Regions from separate parts of the Neobacillus sp. YIM B06451 genome, predicted to be linked through region 2. Evidence: riboswitches for the same ligand, from Rfam matches in the RefSeq annotation. Region 2 holds a riboswitch; each other region holds the start of a gene.
The links. Region 2 has a riboswitch for cyclic di-GMP ahead of RB160_RS09925 (amidase). Riboswitches for the same ligand answer to the same signal wherever they lie in the genome.
Positions count from the first base shown of each region.

Region 1: linked by a shared signal. The riboswitch ahead of RB160_RS11885 (transglutaminase-like domain-containing protein) and the one ahead of RB160_RS09925 (amidase) in region 2 are both predicted to bind cyclic di-GMP.
Region 3: linked by a shared signal. The riboswitch ahead of RB160_RS19530 (hypothetical protein) and the one ahead of RB160_RS09925 (amidase) in region 2 are both predicted to bind cyclic di-GMP.
Region 4: linked by a shared signal. The riboswitch ahead of RB160_RS05760 (ASCH domain-containing protein) and the one ahead of RB160_RS09925 (amidase) in region 2 are both predicted to bind cyclic di-GMP.

Region 1 covers NZ_JAVFKJ010000005.1:178,291-180,491, forward strand. Annotated here, with positions in the region: gene RB160_RS11885 (transglutaminase-like domain-containing protein) at 73-888, opposite strand; cyclic di-GMP riboswitch class I at 904-995, opposite strand; gene RB160_RS11890 (class D sortase) at 1,154-1,927, opposite strand; gene RB160_RS11895 (LPXTG cell wall anchor domain-containing protein) at 2,154-2,201, opposite strand, start outside.
Region 2 covers NZ_JAVFKJ010000004.1:40,688-42,888, reverse strand. Annotated here, with positions in the region: gene RB160_RS09930 (FAD-dependent oxidoreductase) at 1-245, shown strand, start outside; gene RB160_RS09925 (amidase) at 563-1,360, opposite strand; cyclic di-GMP riboswitch class I at 1,462-1,546, opposite strand; gene RB160_RS09920 (hypothetical protein) at 1,649-1,783, opposite strand; gene RB160_RS09915 (amidase) at 1,905-2,201, opposite strand, start outside.
Region 3 covers NZ_JAVFKJ010000015.1:18,039-20,239, reverse strand. Annotated here, with positions in the region: gene RB160_RS19535 (ImmA/IrrE family metallo-endopeptidase) at 1-684, opposite strand, end outside; cyclic di-GMP riboswitch class II at 1,150-1,233, shown strand; gene RB160_RS19530 (hypothetical protein) at 1,265-1,762, shown strand; gene RB160_RS19525 (HD domain-containing phosphohydrolase) at 1,860-2,201, opposite strand, start outside.
Region 4 covers NZ_JAVFKJ010000002.1:259,543-261,743, forward strand. Annotated here, with positions in the region: gene RB160_RS05750 (beta-propeller domain-containing protein) at 1-299, opposite strand, end outside; gene RB160_RS05755 (hypothetical protein) at 645-1,085, opposite strand; gene RB160_RS05760 (ASCH domain-containing protein) at 1,089-1,433, opposite strand; cyclic di-GMP riboswitch class I at 1,774-1,858, opposite strand; gene RB160_RS05765 (hypothetical protein) at 2,130-2,201, shown strand, end outside.

The DNA.
Region 1 (2,201 bases), on a different contig from region 2:
TGATTGACAAATTATGGACACAAAAGCCCGCCTGAACTGCTTTTCATCGCACATTTAGGCGGGCAATTTTGCTCAATATTCTTTTTCCTTACTATACAGGGAATTCTTTTTATAAATGGGCGACGCTTTTTTTGAGCTGGCATCGACCGTTGTATCGATAACCACCCATTTATTCAATTCCTTTATATAGACTTCATTCCAGGCATGGTATCCCTTGACCCCAGGCGTATATCCCATTGCAACTTTTGCGGGAATGCCTTGGCTTCTAAGCATGGCGGCAAATAAGGAGGAATAATCATAGCAGATTCCTTTATTCTCCTCGAATGTAGCTTCGATACTTGGAATGTATCCGGGCTGGACCGTTTTAAGTTTTTGAGAATCATATTTTACATTTTTTACAATATAGCTATGAATGGCTTTTACCTTATCTTCGTTTCTCTTAAGTTTCGAAGTCAACTCAGCTGCCTTTTTAATCGGCTTCATTGATTTATTCCAGTGAACGTTTTGGACGGATTGCAGGTAAACCTGGTTGAGATCCTCGAGCGACAGCTGTACGGCAGTTTGATGGACAGGAAGGTAGCTGGTTCCTTTAATCTGCTCGTAGACACTGACATTGTAGCTGCCATTTTTCATTTGAAGGGGAAGATAATTGATAGTACCATCGTTTGGAAGGTCATAATAATAGACGTTCCCGGATTTCTCAATCGCAACCTTTACCCTTTTCCCTACCTGGCTGCTATACTTGACTCCGATTACCCCACTTGCAATCAAGCTTGTATCAACCGGCTGTGCCACCGCATTGGCTGTAGCCTTTTCAGACGGAGCGGAAATTGAATATGCGGGGATTAAAAGTACTATAAAACAAAGGCACACAAAAATTTTACGCAAAAAAATAACTCTCCTTTCGGTAGCCAGGCTGCCACTCTTTTCATGGAAAAGACTGAGGCCCTATGGCTTTGCGTCCCTATTTTTCAATAGGTTTGCCGTTGTCGTTGAAAAGTTTTTACTATTAATATAGTAGTAGTATAGTTCAAACTTACAAAATTTTCTACATGTTTTTTAAAAAGTTCAAGAATTTGTCAGGAATTGTAACCCAACAACCGAAAAGTAGGTGAAAAACAGAAAAATGCCACCTTGTTGAAAAAGGGTGGCATTACTTGCTTTCTATTAATTCCGCCTGGACGATCAGCCTGTGGGTAGCTGTTTTAATGGGGGTGCAAGTAACGAGGGTAAGAATCCGCTTTTGCGGGATTGCATTTAGAACCGAAGTATCTGTCGGCTTAACAACCTTTATTTTATATACCTTGTAGGTATACGTCTTGTTTTTGTCTTTAATGACAATCGTATCGCCTTTCACCATTTCATTCAGCCTGTTGAACATATGCCCGTACCCGCGGCTTCGGTGTGCCGCAATCGCGCTATTTCCCGGTTGGCCTGGCAGTGCTGTCCCTGTTATGAGGCCTGCCCCTTTTTTCATGTTCTTCATGGTAGCTCCCTCAAGGACTGGTATTTTTAAACCGATTTTTTTGATTTGCAAAACAGCCATAACCTGAGAAGATGCTTGCTGTTTCTTTTTCCCGGAGGAAGTATTTTGGGTTGGCAATGTTTTATTTAAGGATTGAACCGTGGTTCCATTTTGGCCTTCCTGTTGCGGCTCACTCTTTTTCCCGGTTTCTTGTTCTTCTGATTCATCATCCGAGCCTGCTGAAGAAACTACGCCAAAATCTTGTCCCGCTGAAAAAACTTCATCAAGGCCACGATAATGTTCAGCAGCGGAACTCCCAGCAGCTGCCGAAGCTTGGCCTGAAGGCTCCCATTCCTTAAGAAGTTTTTCCTGCATATATTCACTGTACATTCTGCTGGACACCGGAAACAAGAGAAATCCGCACCCTATTAAAATCAGTAAAATTGCAGCCGTCTTTTTCATTTGCAACTCCTTATAGAAAAGCGTAAGCGTCCGTTTAGCGCCGTATGGACTGGAGGGCCCCGATGGAGATAAAGGAAACACGATGAACGTAAGTGAATCGATGTTGACTTATCGTAGCGAGGGGACCGAAGTACACTAGGCGCTGGACGCTGGAGCTAGACATATTTTAATCATTCATATCTTTAAAAATAGAGGGAGGAGTTTATCCTCCTCCCTCCCATGTTATTTAGCTTCGCACTTTGCCTGCGCGCAGTATCCCAAATCCAGCAATCGC
Region 2 (2,201 bases):
CTGGCGATCTGTCGGTTGGCCAAGGCGGCGTTGTTCTGGTCGATGGCAAACGTGCCGGCGGCTACAAGGACGAAACCGGGAAGCTGTATCTTGTTGATACGACGTGCACACATCTTGGATGCGAGTGCGAATGGAACAGCGCCGAAAAGACATGGGATTGCCCATGCCATGGCTCACGATTCGCCTATAACGGAGAAGTTGTCGAAGGCCCGGCAATCGAAGACCTTAAAAAGCTGGAAGGATGAAAAAATGAGGCAGAGGACATACCCTTTGCCTCATTTTTGTTAGGCACCCTTTATTTATGGAATGATCACCAAATTTCCCAGCCGGGACTATACCTTTTTACAAAAAGAACGGGTTAAATTCACTTACAATCTTGTTAATTAGCAGCCACCGACTTTTATTCACCCCATTTTTTAAAGAATTCGGACCATTTTTCCAATTATTCAACCCATTATTTCATGGATTCGCCTCTATCTAAATTTTCAAAATTGTTTATTTCCCGAATTACCCGTGTAAAAAAAACAGCTACCCCCTCTGGTGCAACTGTTCTCCCAAAACATTAAGGTTTCATATTCATCCAGCTTTCAAGATAATGGATGGCAAAAACATGGCTGCCATCAACCGCGGCAAGTTCGCCTTCCATATAAGCTTTTCCCTCTTCATGGAATGTGATGGAATTACCCTCCGAACTTGCGCCTGTTTCCACACCGACAATAAGCGTTTTCCCCGCATTTTGCGCCATGCGGATTTCGTTGCTGATAATTTCGGTGATTGCCGGCGCCGTGTCGCGGTAGGCCATGATGGTCGGGAAATCAACCGTTTGAATGGCCCAATTGGCGAGATTGCCTTTACCAATTTTATTGTTATAAGTATGCTCGTCAAACCAAAAAGGCATATCCGCACCCAGAGGCAAGCCAAGTTGGCCAGACTGCGCCTTCGCGTTTAAAAGAAGGGTTTGATAGGCAAGCACTGTGGCTTTGTAGTTGGACGTCCAGCCACTGTACAAATACGGCTCCAAATCGAGATGGATTCCAGAGAACTTCTCTTCCGGAGCGGCCCCTGCTTGATAACTAGCAACCCACCCCATAAACTGGTTCAAATACGCGCCGCCTTTCCCGGATACCCAGTCAGGAGCGCCATCAAGCGCATGAATCTTGATTCCTAAAGCTGAGGATTTGCTGATGAACCGCTTGTATGAATTCATGCTGATGTCCCGGTTGATTTGTAAAAAAACTTGGTTTGCGTTGTTTTCCTTAAGAAAAGCGAGCACCTCATCAGGCCGAGTTTCGATAAGGGATGTATCCCACAGCCAGGTTGCCCGCGGCACCCCCTCAGCCTTTACAATTTGATTTCCCATTGACCCCGCCGCCATACATAATAAAATTGCACACAACAAAGCTTTACGCATAGACTTCTTTCCTCTCCTTTTTGGAATTGTCCCAGACATCCAAAAAGAAGTCCGGCGGCGTGGCAGCCATTCGGTTTCCCGGGCAGGCCCATCGCTTTGCGTCCCTGTCTTTCGGCAGGTTTGCCTTTTTCTGTATGTAGTATAGCGCCTTTGTGCCCATTGGAGAATAGACCAATATAACCATAAACATAAAACAGCCACCCCCAATAGGAGTGGCTTCCAAAGTTCAATCGAGCATCAATCATCATTCGGCCGATTACGAATTAGCCTGTCCTGGCCGGTTGTAAACTTTACAAGCTCAGAACTTGTTTTGCCTACACTTTTATTGTTATTGATTTGCGCATTCCGGTTTCCCAACTTCTTTCTACCCATCCTAACCACATCTCCTTATTCAGGATATTGTTTAGTTTTGACTAAGGAAACTGGATTATTCTTATCGTAGAGTGGCAGTTTCTTCATTGTTTTAAGGGATGTTTTTTTAAAAAATCATAAATCAATGTGCAGCGTCTTTCTCGAGGTTAGGCAGTTTCCGGGCATGGGTTTCCTGCTCAAACGCATACGCAATTTGGATTAGCTCCGGCTCGCTCCAGGCCGTCCCTGCGAAACTAATGCCCACCGGCTCGCCGTCCTCCGTGAAGCCGACGGGCACGACAACCGTCGGGTAGCCCGCCCGCGCCGAAAGGTCCGCCCCTTCATCATGCGGGAAAACTATCGCATCAAGTTGATACTCATACAACACATAATCGATGCCGTTATCTTTCGCATGGTACTCATTGAATTCGAGCGAACG
Region 3 (2,201 bases), on a different contig from region 2:
TTTATATTTTTTTGAAAATTTTTCCGTTATTATGTCAATATGAGCCTGGTTGATTCCGATAAATTTCTTATGCAGGAACCCAATGAATGTGTAATAAGATAGGAAAAGAATGAGTACGAGATTAATTTCGAGATGGTCATAGAATGCAAGAATTGGGAAAACTATCCCCACCTCAAACAACATTGGCCCAAACCGATCCAGGAAAAGCTTTGTAGTTGCAGCCCCGGTTTCAAGATAGACATATACATATTTCAGCAGGACACTTAGGAATAGCATAAATAAAGACGTTAAATATCGGGCCTGGTAATCCATATCGGAATAGCCATTATACAATTCGTTGCAGACTATGATTATAATGGTATAGATCGACAATAATGATAAGATTGACTGCAGCCGGCCCCTTTTCTTAAGAAGGATGGACATTATGCTATCAACCAGGAGATAAATAAATCCATATACGATCGAAAACCGATCAAATACAATCAGCGACAAAATGACATTGAAAAAGGAGTACCCAAAACCGGAAAAAACCTTTAAATTAACCTGATCAAACACGACCATAATACAGAGAAATAATAAAATGTCCCACTCAAGCTCGGCGGGAATCGTTATGAAAGCATTTGTTAAAAGCAGCGCGGGTATAAGAAAAACAAGACTGACATGTTTCCCGATAACGCTTCTCATGGTGGTTCACCTGTTTTCCTAGTAATAGTTTTCCTACTTCCTTCCATTTTACTTGAAAAAAACAGTTTTTTTAATCATTATTTTTCTACATACCCACGATTTTTGACGTAATTTGTCTATTAAAAAAGGTATATTTCAACTCCCGTTTACTATATACTTTGAATGAATAAGGGCAGCGGTTGCCCTTGTTTTACATTCTTCCTCCTAGGTATACACGATCCATTGCCAGCGCTAACCTTGTTAGTGCTCTTTTTTTGTCCTTTTTTAAGAACCATGGCGGTCCAGTTTTCCCCGTTTTAACCATAAACATGTCGAGATTTTCGGAGGGATTGTCGACCGGAAATTCTGGGTTTTAAACTATTGTTTAATTTATAATAACCTTATAAAAGATGTTCGGTATATAGAATTCAGCAAACGAAAATACCGCTCATCTTTCTTTTGCTTGTTCCGTACATAGTATCGGGACGACTCAGGGGAAGCGTTGAAGTATAGCCTTTACATGGACACTTGGGCTATATGGAGCCAATAGTGTAACCGGCCCTTTAGAAACAAACCTAAACTCTAAGGGGAGATGAAGAGAATGAAGAAAATTTTATCAGGTTTGGTAGCAGGGGCTTTGGCAATTGGAGTACTCGCAGGTTCCGCATTCGCGGCAGTAACGTTCGATTCGGCAACCGGTACGGGATTTGTAGGGAAAGGCGATGTTCAAACCGCTCTGGGATTGAATAATGCAGAAATGCAGAAGATAGCTAAGGAACTGGAGTTTACTTATGCGGAAGAGACTGTATATGCTGTTGAAGTATATTGGACCACAGGAGAAGGGACAAGGGGAGAAAAAACCCATTATGTTACCCACAAAAAAACTCAATCTATTAAGGCAGACATTGACTATATGGCCCGTAATCAAAAACAGGTAAATGGATTTATTTTGAAGGAAATGAAAATAACAGATATTGAAAACCCGGAAATCCCTGCTGTAGGTGATGTGTACCCTGGAAACTCTGGACATATTGTAACGTCCGTCGAGGAAGTATCCACAACAGGCGGTTTGTATGTTAACGGCGTTCTGCTACAGTAACAACTGCTTTTAACTAGGGAGGCACAGAAATACAGCCTTTAATCTGTAAACTTTGGCTGAAATAAAAAAGGAATCAATCACCATCGATTGATTCCTTTCATTTTACCTTAAGCATTTCGTTATCCAGGCGCCCTTCTTCTTTTAAAATCTCAACAAACGCCTCAACGACTTTCCTGTCATAATGGGTGTCAGCCATGCTGATTAACTCATTGACAGCATATTGGATATCATAGGCTTTGCGGTAGGCCCGATCCTCGGTCATAGCATCAAATGAATCGCTCACCGCGATGATTCGTGCTTCCAAAAGGATATCATCCCCTTTTAGGCCATGGGGATAGCCGCTCCCATTCAGCCTTTCATGATGCTGTTCGATTATAGTGGGGGTATCTTCATAGTAGAGGTCCTTCACCATTTCCGCCCCATCAACCGGGTGCTTCTT
Region 4 (2,201 bases), on a different contig from region 2:
GCGTCAAGAGGATACCCGTCTCCAGGAGGGTCAATATAGATCGTTTTTTGATCATCGCTTAGAGACAGTTTTGTTTTGATTTTCTTGCCTAGATCATCCAGAACATAGATTGAATCAGAATGAAGGCTTTCCTTCGCGACTTTTTCGGTAAACTGAATGCTCCAAACCTTATTGGCCATTACAATGGCCTCTCCTTCTCCGTCCCACGCATTTGCCACCTTGAATTGCGTTGAAAAGTAGTAAGAAAGACCGGCAATAAACAGCAGCGAAATCCCGCCGAAAATAATCCACTTTTTCATTTTTACCCCTCCTGTAAGATTAGACGGGAGCGGTGCCGATCTTGTGTCATAGCTTTAGGAAAAAAAGTGTCAGACCCGCTGGTGCCACGGTGACGGTTCTTCTGGCATGTATATACCATCCGAACCGTCCCCATGGTCTACACCATACACACATTTCACAGACAGGCAAAAAATACACAAGGTTACCCATTCAAAAACGCCCCCTTTAGACCCGCGCCAGCAGGCCTAAAGGGGGCGTCAATCGTTTGGGCAATTGTAAATAACACTACTGGCAGAGTTAAGCAAGCTACCGGAACAGTTCTTCCGGCATCTATAAGCCATGAGAACCGTCCCCATGACCCATCTTCACCACAAATCCGGCTTCACGACCATGAACCAGAGCATTGCCATCAACAAAATTATGTAGGTCCAGATGGTGCGCTTCAGTTTTGCGGTAAGTGCTATTTTATTTGCACCTTCTTCGGCAAATTTCCGAAGTGTTGGCGAGAATGCCCGTGCCAGGAAAAAGAGGGAGGCGAACAGCAGCGCCAGGGTTCCGACAATCCACGGTGTTTTCCATGTCCAGGGGCCGAGGATGACGAGCAGCACTCCTGTTCCAACCAGTACATGGCCGGCGTGCTTAGACAGCCGCACGACTGACTTCAACAAAGCCAAATAGACCTCCAGTTCTTTCTCCACAGCATCAGGCAACTTTTTCACAATGGGCATCAAAATGAAGAAAGGCCCAATTGACGCAATCGCGCTTGCGACGTGAAGATAAATAATGATTCGGTACAATAAATCCATTTCTTATTCTTCAACAGGGCTGAATTCATGCACCCAGACGCGCATTTGCGGAAGCCAAGGCATTCCCGGATGATAAGATAGGATCGACTGCTTGTACGCTTCTACATTTTCAAAGCCTTCGCGCTCGGCATCTGCATCCGTCAATTCTCCCAGTGATTGGGAATAGACATTGTCCACGACGAATTTCTTTCCTTTTAACTCCATGATTTCGCCTACATCCGCATAACGGCCGTTACGGCGCGTAGCCGTTTTCTTGCCTTCCAGCACTTTATTGATGTCATTTTCCATTGTAATAAGACGCTCAATCTCACACGTTTTTGGCGGCAAAGCATTGTTCTGTTCATTCATTGAAAAAAACTCCCATCCTTTTGCTAATCTATAATGTAGCATATATTGAAAAAAAAGTTCCACAGGGAGGGTTATTCTGGTCTAAAAGTACCCTTCTCATGGTTTGCTTACTGACCAAAAAGCCACAAGAACCGTCCCCATGGTTTAATGATGAAGTAAGAACGGGAATGGGCAAAAAAAAAGAATAATGGCAGCCCATTATTCGAGTTTACATTTGTTAATTGTATCGTTTTTTTCCACATCTCAGACATTCACTGGTGTAGTAGGAATATTTATGGTTTCTGCGCAGGAAACAAACAATGGACTTAAACATGTAGAACACACTCCTCTACTGAATAAACCCGGTAATCCAGCCGTCATAGTAAAAATACCTTAGACCTGAGACTTTGCGTCCCAATTTTTCAATAGGTTTGCCTTTATCAGATTCTTAGTCCAATTTTACTACTGCGAGATAGGTTATTAAAGGGAATACATTCGACTTTTTCTGACAAGTAATGCAAAGTCACAAGCTAGCTTACTTAACTCCCTCATAAAAGACCTCGTTATAAATAAATACCAACCATTAGTTCATGTCGCTTATTTCACAAAAGCAACATATTTAGCAAACCTTTCCTACAATCTATATTAATATTGGTATTCTTCTAGTATAATTGTCCTAGGAATTTAGTAATACGAATTATTTTAGGGGGTATCAAGATGAAAAAATTAGTACTTTGTTTAGTTTCAGTATTTCTGCTAGTTGTAGCATCCGCATGCAGTGGCGATGCA